DNA from 3 places in the Bradyrhizobium sp. HKCCYLRH3097 genome. Region 1 is predicted to be linked to each of the others. Evidence: predicted binding sites of a transcription regulator. Region 1 holds the regulator's gene; each other region holds the start of a gene.
What was found. The regulator PhoB, encoded in region 1, activates phosphate uptake and scavenging genes when phosphate is short. The targets are predictions, from matches to a motif close to TGTCATNNANCTGTCAT.
Positions count from the first base shown of each region.

Region 1 (3,274 bases):
GCTCTTCACGGCAAGGCGCTTCCGGATGCGCCGGCCAAGGTGACCGCGCGCAACCTCAACTTCTACTACGGCGACCATCACGCGCTGAAGAACATCAACCTGTCGCTGGGCACCAACCGCGTCACCGCGTTCATCGGCCCGTCCGGCTGCGGCAAGTCCACGCTGCTGCGCATCTTCAACCGGATGTACGATCTCTATCCGGGGCAGCGGGCGACCGGGCAGCTGATGCTCGACAACACCAACATCCTCGATCCCAAGCTCGATCTGAACCTGCTGCGTGCCCGGGTCGGCATGGTATTCCAGAAGCCGACGCCGTTCCCGATGACGATCTACGAGAACATCGCCTTCGGCATCCGCCTCTATGAGAAGATCTCCAAGTCGGAGATGGACGACCGGGTCGAGAAGGCGCTGCGCGGCGGCGCGCTGTGGAACGAGGTCAAGGACAAGCTCAACGCCTCGGGCCTGTCGCTGTCCGGCGGCCAGCAGCAGCGGCTGTGCATCGCGCGTACCGTGGCGGTCCGGCCGGAGGTGATCCTGTTCGACGAGCCGTGCTCGGCGCTCGATCCGATCTCGACCGCCAAGGTCGAGGAGCTGATCCAGGAACTCGCCGAAAACTATACGATCGCCATCGTGACGCATAACATGCAGCAGGCGGCGCGCGTCTCCGACAAGACCGCCTTCATGTATCTCGGGGAGCTGATCGAGTTCGACGACACCAGCAAGATCTTCACCTCGCCGAGCGATCGGCGGACCCAGGATTATATCACCGGCCGGTTCGGCTGACGCCGACGACATTGTCTTCAGGAGATCATCATGGCCAGTGAACATACCGCCAAGGCGTTCGACAGCGATCTGCAGGACCTCACCCGTCTGGTATCGGAGATGGGCGGCCTCGCGGAACGGCTGATCGTCGATTCCGTCGATGCGCTGGTGCGGCGCGACATCGCGCTCGGCCAGAAGGTGGTCGCCACCGACGCCGAGGTCGACAAGCTGCAACGCATCATCGAGGAGCGCGCCGTTCTTACCATCGCCCGGCGACAGCCGATGGCGGTCGACCTGCGTGAGATCGTCGGCGCGATGCGCGTGGCGACCGATCTGGAGCGTATCGGTGATCTCGCCAAGAACATCGGCAAGCGCGTCGCGGCGCTGGAGAGCGACTTCCATCCGCTGAAGCTGATCCGCGGGCTCGAGCACATGACCGATCTCGTGCAGTCGCAGGTCAAGACGGTGCTGGACGCCTATGCCGCGCACGATTTGCCGGCCGCGATGACGGTGTGGAAGGGCGATGAGGAAGTCGATGCCATCTGCACCTCGCTGTTCCGCGAGCTCCTGACCTACATGATGGAGGATCCGCGCAACATCTCGTTCTGCATCCACCTGATGTTCTGCGCCAAGAATATCGAGCGCATCGGCGATCACGCGACCAACATCGCCGAGACGGTGTTCTATATGATCGAAGGCCAGCAGATCATGGACAAGCGCCCGAAGGGCGACATGACGAGCTTCGCATCGACGATCCCCGGCAACTGAGAGAGACGGTTCAGACATGGGCGCCCGAATTCTGGTGGTGGAGGACGAGGAGGCGCTGACGACGCTGCTGCGCTACAACCTCGAGGCCGAAGGCTACGAGGTCGAGACCGTGGCGCGCGGCGACGAAGCCGACACGCGCCTGAAGGAGCGTGTTCCCGATCTCGTCGTGCTCGACTGGATGCTGCCGGGCCTGTCCGGCATCGAGCTGTGCCGCCGCCTGCGGGCGCGGACCGAGACCCGGCAGTTGCCGATCATCATGCTCACCGCACGCGGGGAGGAGAGCGAGCGCGTGCGCGGCCTCGCGACCGGCGCCGACGACTACATCGTCAAGCCGTTCTCGGTGCCGGAGCTTCTGGCGCGGGTGAAAGGCCTGCTGCGGCGGGCGAGTCCGGAGCGGCTGGCGACCGTGCTGTCCTATGGCGACATCGAGCTCGACCGCGAGAAACGCCGCGTGGCGCGCTCGGGGCGGCCGATCGATCTCGGTCCGACCGAATACCGCCTGCTCGAGTTCTTCCTGGAGCATCCCGGCCGCGTGTTCAGCCGCGAGCAGCTGCTCGACAGTGTCTGGGGCCGCGACATCTACATCGACGAGCGCACCGTCGACGTCCATATCGGCCGCCTGCGCAAGCTGCTCAATCCCGGCCGCGAGCAGGACCCGATCCGCACGGTGCGCGGCGCCGGTTATGCGCTCGATGACCGCTTCGCCAAGAGCGAGCAGGTGTAAGGGGCGATCCGGCGTGAGCACGAAGCAGGTGTGAGGCGCGAGGCGGCCCGATTGAGGAGATCGCGGTCCGCTTTCCGCCACGCCGCCGCCGTCTTGATCGTGTCTGCTTCGTGGCCCGTCACGATGTTTCGGTCCCAGCGGACGCCCTTGATCAAGACCATCATCATATCTCTTGCCGTGCTGCTCGGCGGCGCGGCGGGCGCCACGGCCGCCGAGCTCGAAGACGCGGTCGCGGCGGCAGGCAACGGGCAGCATGCGGCGGCGATGCGACGGCTGCTGCCGCTGGCCGCCAAGGGCGATGCGCGGGCGCAGTTCGACGTCGGCTTCATGCACGCCTTCGGCTGGGGCCAACCGCGCAACCCCGCCGAGGCGCTGGCGTGGTACCGCAAGGCCGCCGATCAGGGGCTCGCTGTCGCGCAACACTATCTCGGCATCGCCTACGTCAATGGCGAAGGTGTTGCGAGCAATTACGGCGAAGCCGGCCGCTGGTTCAGCCGCGCCGCGGCGCAGGGCTTCGCCCAGTCGCAATACATGCTCGGCCTGATGCTGCTCGACGGCCGCGGTGTGAAACAGGACGTCGTGCAGGGCTATGCCTGGCTGGTGATGGCGGGCCGTAGCGGCGTGCGATCGGCCGGCCGCGACGTGCAGCGGGTCAAGTTGACCGAGCCGCAGCGCGTCCAGGCCCAGAGTGCCATTGCGGCCTGGCGGCCGAAGCCGGAATCGGCGGAGGCCGGCATCGCCGCTCCGCGTCCGGAGCAACTGCTCGGGCTCGACCGCCACATCGGCGAGGTCGTCGATCCCACCTCGTGGCCGGCGTCGTCGATCGGCGTCGTCACCGTCGCGCAATACTCGACCGGCGGCTGGTGCACCGGCACGCTGGTCGCGCCGCGCGTCGTGCTCACCGCGGCACATTGCGTGTTCAACGGCGTGGCGCAGGTCAGCCCCGGCAACGTCCGCTTCCTGGCCGGCATGAACAGGGGCACGCCGGCGGCATCGTCTGTCGCCGACAAGCTGATCGTG
Region 1 covers NZ_JBNPTX010000003.1:314,028-317,301, reverse strand. Annotated here, with positions in the region: gene pstB (phosphate ABC transporter ATP-binding protein PstB) at 1-783, shown strand, start outside; gene phoU (phosphate signaling complex protein PhoU) at 814-1,530, shown strand; gene phoB (phosphate regulon transcriptional regulator PhoB) at 1,547-2,254, shown strand; gene ACQR0U_RS10425 (trypsin-like serine protease) at 2,402-3,274, shown strand, end outside.

Region 2 (3,274 bases), on a different contig from region 1:
AGCTGAACGTCGTCTGAGCTTCAATTCCGTCATGCGGCAGGACGGCCTCCGTTGTCCTGCCGCATGGCAGCCATCCGTTTGCGCCGCCGCCGCAGCAATGCTTAATGATCGCGAGCTGAAACCAACCTCGCGACATCCGATGACACCCCAATTTGCTCCTGGCGCCATGGCCGGCCTGCGCGTGATCGATCTGACGCGCGTGCTCGGCGGCCCCTATTGCACGCAGATCCTGGCCGATCACGGCGCCGACGTGATCAAGGTCGAGCCGCCGGCCGGCGACGAGGTGCGCGACTGGGGTCCGCCCTTCCACGATGAGGACGCCGCCTATTTCGTCGGGATCAACCGCAACAAGCGCTCGATCGGCCTCGACCTCGCCTCCGAGGGCGGCCGCGCCGTGCTGATGCGGATGCTCGAGACGGCCGACGTGCTGATCGAGAACTTCAAGCCTGGCACCTTGGAGAAGTGGGGCATCGGCAGCGACACGCTGCGCGAGACATTCCCCAAGCTGGTGCACTGCCGCATCTGCGGCTTCGGCGCGGATGGCCCGCGCGGCGGCAATCCCGGCTACGACGCGATCATCCAGGCGATGACCGGCATGATCGCGGCGACCGGTTCGCCGCAGAGCGGACCGATGCGGATCGGCGTGCCGCTGGTCGACATCACCACCGGACTCTATGCCGCGATCGGCATCCTGATGGCGCTGTCGGAGCGGCAGCGCTCGGGCATCGGTCAGTTCCTCGAGGTCACGCTGTATGAGACCGGCCTCGCGATCATGCATCCGCATACCGCAAACTACTTCATGCATGGCAAGCCGCCGTCGCTGACCGGCAACGAGCACCCGAACCTCGTTCCGTATGCGATCTTCGCGACCAAGACCGACGATATCTTCATCGGCGTCGGCAATGACGGTACCTTCCGCAAGCTCGCCAAGGAGATCGGCCGCCCCGAACTCGGCACCGATCCGCGCTTCGCCCGCAACAAGGATCGCGTCGCCAATCGCGAGGCGCTGCGCGCCGAGCTTGCCGCCGTGTTCAGCCAGTTCGAGGCGGAGCCGCTGTGCGACCGGCTGCTCGCGGCCGGTCTGCCGGCAGGACCCGTGCAGAAGATCGACCAGGCGCTGACCAATCCGCACACGATCTACCGCGGCGATGTCATCGAGAAGGACTGGTACAAGGGCGTCGCGTCGCCGATCCGGCTCGAACGCACCAAGCCGAGCCTGCGCTCCACCCCGCCGAAGTTCAGTCAGCACGCGCAGGAGGTGCTGACCGAGTTCGGTTACACGCCGAGCGAGATCGAGGCGCTGCTGTCCCAGGGCACGGTGTGCGCCGAGCGCAAGCGCTGAGGCGCGATCAGCCTGTCGTCTCTCACCGTCAGCGCCGGCCGGGGCATCGCCCCGGCGCGGCGCCGTCTCCCGCAAGTCGCTGCGTTCCGCCGCGATGAACGCGCTTTCCGCTGACGATCCAACCGGTTATACATTCACGAAACTGTCATCTCGCGCTGCTACGGCCGCGACGCCGATGACGTTTCACGGGAGGTATTCTTTAATGTCACTTCGCCAATTCTGGACGGCCGCGACTGCGGCAGTCACGCTGGTCCTGAGCGCCGCAGCACCTGCGCATGCCGTGACCGAAATTCAGTGGTGGCATGCGATGACCGGCGCCAACAACGACGTCATCGTCAAGCTCGCCAACGATTTCAACGCCTCGCAGTCCGACTACAAGGTCGTCCCGACTTACAAGGGCAACTACGCCGACACGATGAATGCCGGCATCGCCGCCTTCCGCGCCGGCAATGCGCCCCACATCATGCAGGTGTTCGAGGTCGGCACCGCCACCATGATGGCCGCCACCGGCGCCGTGAAGCCGGTCTACAAGCTGATGCAGGACGCCGGCGAGAAGTTCGATCCCAAGAGCTACCTGCCGGCGATCACCGGCTACTATTCGACCTCGAAGGGCGAAATGCTCTCCTTCCCCTTCAACTCATCGTCCACCGTCATGTGGGTGAATCTCGATGAGTTGAAGAAGGTCAACGCCGAGATCCCGAAGACCTGGCCCGAACTGTTCGAGACCGCCAAGAAGCTGAAGGCGGCCGGCCATGCGACCTGCGGCTTCTCGGGCTCGTGGGTCACCTGGGTCAATCTCGAGCAGCTCTCCGCCTGGCACAACGTGCCGCTGGCCAGCAAGGCGAACGGTCTCGACGGCTTCGACACCGTGCTGGAGTTCAACGGTCCGCTGCAGGTCAAGCATCTCGAAAACCTGGTCGAGCTGCAGAAGGACAAGACCTACGACTATGCCGGCCGCACCAACACCGGCGAGGGCCGCTTCACCTCGGGCGAATGCCCGATCTACCTGACCTCGTCGGCGTTCTTCGGCAACGTCAAGGCCCAGGCCAAGTTCGCCTTCACCGCCGCGCCGATGCCGTATTATCCGGACGCCAAGGGCGCGCCGCAGAACTCGATCATCGGCGGCGCCTCGCTCTGGGTGATGGGCGGCAAGAGCGCGGACGAATACAAGGGCGTGGCGAAGTTCCTGACCTTCCTCTCGGACACCGATCGTCAGGTCTACATCCACAAGGCCTCGGGCTATCTGCCGATCACCAAGGCGGCCTACGCCAAGGCCAAGGCCGAGGGCTTCTACAAGGATCAGCCCTATCTGGAGACGCCCCTGCTCGAACTGACCAACAAGGAACCGACGGAGAATTCCCGCGGCCTGCGTCTGGGCAACATGGTGCAGCTGCGTGACGTCTGGTCGGAGGAAATCGAGCAGGCCCTGGCCGGCAAGAAGACCGCCAAGCAGGCGCTGGACGCCGCCGTCGAGCGCGGCAACCAGATGCTGCGCCAGTTCGAAAAGACGGCCGTGAAGTGAGGCCATGAGCCGGCAGGCCGCCCCGCGGCCTGCCGGTTCGCCGACCGACCATGCAGAAGAACGCCATCTTTCAGTCAAAACTGCTGCCGTTCGTGCTGGTCGCTCCCCAGCTCGCGATCGTGCTGATCTTCTTCTATTGGCCCGCGATCCAGGCCGTCATCCAGTCGTTCCTGCTGCAGGACGCGTTCGGCCTGTCCACGAGCTTCGTCTGGTTCGAGAACTACGCCGACCTGCTCAGCCAGCCGGACTATTTCCAGGCCATTCTCCGCACCTTCGGCTTCTCCTTCGCGATCGCGCTCTCGTCGCTGTCGGTCGCACTGCTGCTCGCGGTCATGGCGGATAAGCCGTTGCGCGGCGTCACGCTGTACCGGACGCTGCTGATCTGGCCCTATGCCGTGGCGCCGCCGGTG
Region 2 covers NZ_JBNPTX010000001.1:298,587-301,860, reverse strand. Annotated here, with positions in the region: gene ACQR0U_RS01425 (organic hydroperoxide resistance protein) at 1-17, shown strand, start outside; gene ACQR0U_RS01420 (CaiB/BaiF CoA transferase family protein) at 140-1,342, shown strand; gene ugpB (sn-glycerol-3-phosphate ABC transporter substrate-binding protein UgpB) at 1,545-2,864, shown strand; gene ugpA (sn-glycerol-3-phosphate ABC transporter permease UgpA) at 2,915-3,274, shown strand, end outside.
Region 2: ugpB (sn-glycerol-3-phosphate ABC transporter substrate-binding protein UgpB) is a predicted target of PhoB. The motif match lies at 1,475-1,491, and genes of this name have one in related genera.

Region 3 (3,274 bases), on a different contig from region 1:
GGCATCGCCAACCCGGTTGCGACGTTCTGGACCGGCGCGCAGATGCTCGAGCATCTCGGCGAGACGGACGCGGCCGCGCGGCTGATGGCTGCGGTCGAGAAAGTCTGTGCAGCCGGCATCCTGACCCCCGATGTTGGCGGCACGGCGACGACCAAGCAGGTGACCGACGCCGTCATCGACGCGATCCACGGCTCCAACGCCTGAGGCGTGCTGTTCTCTTGCACAATTCTGGCGTGTTCCGTGTCGCGCTTGCAATGGACGCTGCGGGGCGTATATCAGCGCTTCCGCTGCGTCCGCGCATGCCAATCACATGCGTGTCATAGAGACGCGAGACACGGCTTAAGGAGAAAGGACACATCATGCGTCGTCACCGTCGAGCCAAGATCGTCGCGACTGTCGGTCCCGCGAGCAATTCTCCGGAGATGCTGAAAGCGCTGTTCCTCGCCGGTGTGGACACCTTTCGTCTCAATTTCAGTCACGGGACGCAGGCCGATCACGCCAAGGTCCATGCCGCGATCCGCGCGCTCGAGAAGGAAGTGCGGCGGCCGATCGGCATCTTGATGGATCTGCAGGGACCTAAGATTCGCGTCGGCACTCTGCGCGATAAGAAGATCCAGGTCGAAGCCGGCGAGACGATTCGGTTCGTCCTCAACGGCACCGAGGGCGACAAGACGTCGATTCCGCTGCCGCATCCGGAGATCTTTGCGGCGGTCACGCCCGGTCACGATCTTCTGATCGATGATGGCCGCGTCCGCGTTCGTGTGACAGGCCTCGGCGACGACTGGATCGAAGCCAAGGTGATCGTCAGCGGCGCGATCTCCAATCACAAGGGCGTCAATCTGCCCGGCACAATTCTGGAGCTGTCGCCGCTGACGGCCAAGGACCGCTCCGATCTCGCCTTCGGGCTCGATCTCGGCGTCGACTGGGTGGCGCTGTCCTTCGTGCAGAAGCCGTCCGACGTGCTGGAGGCGAGGGGCCTGATCGATGGCCGCGCCGGCATCATGTCCAAAATCGAGAAGCCGGCGGCGCTGGAGCGCATCGACGACATCATCCAGCTGTCGGACGCGATCATGGTCGCGCGCGGCGATCTCGGCGTCGAGATTCCCAACGAGGACGTGCCGGGCAAGCAGAAGGAACTGGTCCGCGCCTGCCGGCTCGCTGTGAAGCCGGTGATCGTCGCGACGCAGATGCTGGATTCGATGGTGGCGACGCCGACGCCGACGCGCGCCGAGGTCTCCGACGTCGCGACCGCGATCTATGACGGCGCCGACGCGGTGATGCTGTCGGCGGAATCGGCCAGCGGGCAATATCCGCGCGAGGCCGTGGCGATGATGGACAGCATCATCAAGGCCACCGAAGGCCACAAGATGTATCGCTCCATCGTCGAGGCGACGCAGCCGGGCGAGGAGCAGACGGCGCCGCATGCGGTGGCGACCGCGGCGGCCGATCTCGCCTCGGCGATCCACGCCAAGGCGATCGTGGCCTATACGTCGAGCGGCACCTCGGCCTCGCGCGTTGCGCGCAAGCGGCCGAGCCTGCCGATTCTGGCGATCACGCCGAATGAGGACACCTCGCGGCGCATGTGCCTGTTGTGGGGCGCGCACAGCGTGTTGTCGCAGGACGTGAAGAGCTACGAGGAGATGGTCGAGCGCGCGACCTTCTTCGCCGTGCAGGAGGAGTTCGCTGAAGCCGGCGACCTGCTCGTCGTCGTCGCCGGCATTCCGTTCGCGCAGACCGGCACCACCAACAATCTGCGCGTCGTCACCGTGCCGAGATAGGAGGCTGATTTTCCCTGTTCGCGCTGCCCGCCTGTCGCCTGATTGTCGCACCCCGCTGGTATCGCGGGGCAGTGACGAGGGACATCGCGAGTCGTCAAACGAGCGGTGTCCGGTCGCGGTCCGGCAGGATGGGTTCTGCCGGTGCGGCGTTTCGTCATCGCGGTGTCATCAGGGACTGTTAGGTGGGCGCGCATGGGACTTGAGACTGCTGGTGAAGAAAGCCCGGCTCGGCGCTTTCGGACGTTGTTCATCTCGGACGTTCATCTCGGAGCCCGCGGCTCGCAGGCCAATCTCCTCGTCGATTTCCTGCGTCACCATGATGCCGACACGATCTATCTGGTCGGCGACATCATCGACGGCTGGGCGCTCAAATCGAGCTGGCATTGGCCGCAGTCGCATAACGACCTGGTGCAGAAGATGCTGCGCAAGGCGCGCAAGGGCGCCAAGATCGTCTATGTCCCCGGCAATCACGACGAGTTCCTGCGCGGTTATTACGGCACGCATTTCGGCGGCATCGACGTCGTCGAGAACATCTTGCACACCGGCACCGACGGCAAACGCTATCTGGTGATCCACGGCGACATCTTCGATCTGGTCGTGCAGAATGCGCGCTGGCTCGCCCATCTCGGCGACAAGGCCTATGACTTCGCCATCCAGATGAACCGTCTGGTCAACTTCTTCCGTCGCATGTTCGGCGTTCCCTATTGGTCGCTGTCGCAATGGGCCAAGCAGAAGGTCAAGAACGCCGTCAACTATATCGGCGCGTTCGAGACGGCGCTGGCCTCGGAGGCGCGGCGGCATGGCGCTGATGGCGTGATCTGCGGCCACATCCATTGCGCCGTCATCCGCGACCAGGACGGCATTCGCTACATGAATTGCGGCGACTGGGTCGAGAGTTGCACGGCGCTGGTCGAGCACGAGGACGGCCGTTTCGAGATCCTGACCTGGACCGATCCGCAGCGGCAACCCGCGCCGGTTCCGCAGCTGGCCGCCCGCGCCGCCTGACACCGGCTCCCTTGCCTCTCGGCAATCGGGCGCGGTAAAATAGGGGTATGACAGCTCATTCCCCGATCCTGCCCGTGACCGCCGCCGACATCGATGCGGCGGCGCGCGTCCTCGCGCCCGTGGCCGTGCGGACTCCGCTGCTGCCGGCTCCCGTGCTCAACGAGCGGTTCAAAGCGAACGTCTTCGTGAAGCCGGAGGTGCTGCAGCGGACCGGCTCGTTCAAGTTCCGCGGTGCCTACAACAAGCTGGCGTCGATCCCCCAAGCAGCGCGCGGCAACGGCGTCGTCGCATTCTCCTCCGGCAATCATGCGCAGGGCGTCGCCCATGCCGCCACATTGCTGGGCATGGACGCCACGATCGTGATGCCCTCGGATGCGCCAGCGGCCAAGCGCGAGCGCACCAAGGCGTTCGGTGCCGACGTCGTGCTCTATGATCGCGATCGCGAGGACCGCGAAGCGATCGCGCGCGACATCGCAGCAAAGCGCGGCTCG
Region 3 covers NZ_JBNPTX010000017.1:89,562-92,835, forward strand. Annotated here, with positions in the region: gene ACQR0U_RS30495 (tartrate dehydrogenase) at 1-204, shown strand, start outside; gene pyk (pyruvate kinase) at 360-1,778, shown strand; gene ACQR0U_RS30505 (UDP-2,3-diacylglucosamine diphosphatase) at 1,971-2,783, shown strand; gene ACQR0U_RS30510 (threonine ammonia-lyase) at 2,831-3,274, shown strand, end outside.
Region 3: ACQR0U_RS30505 (UDP-2,3-diacylglucosamine diphosphatase) is a predicted target of PhoB. The motif match lies at 1,931-1,947, and genes of this name have one in related genera.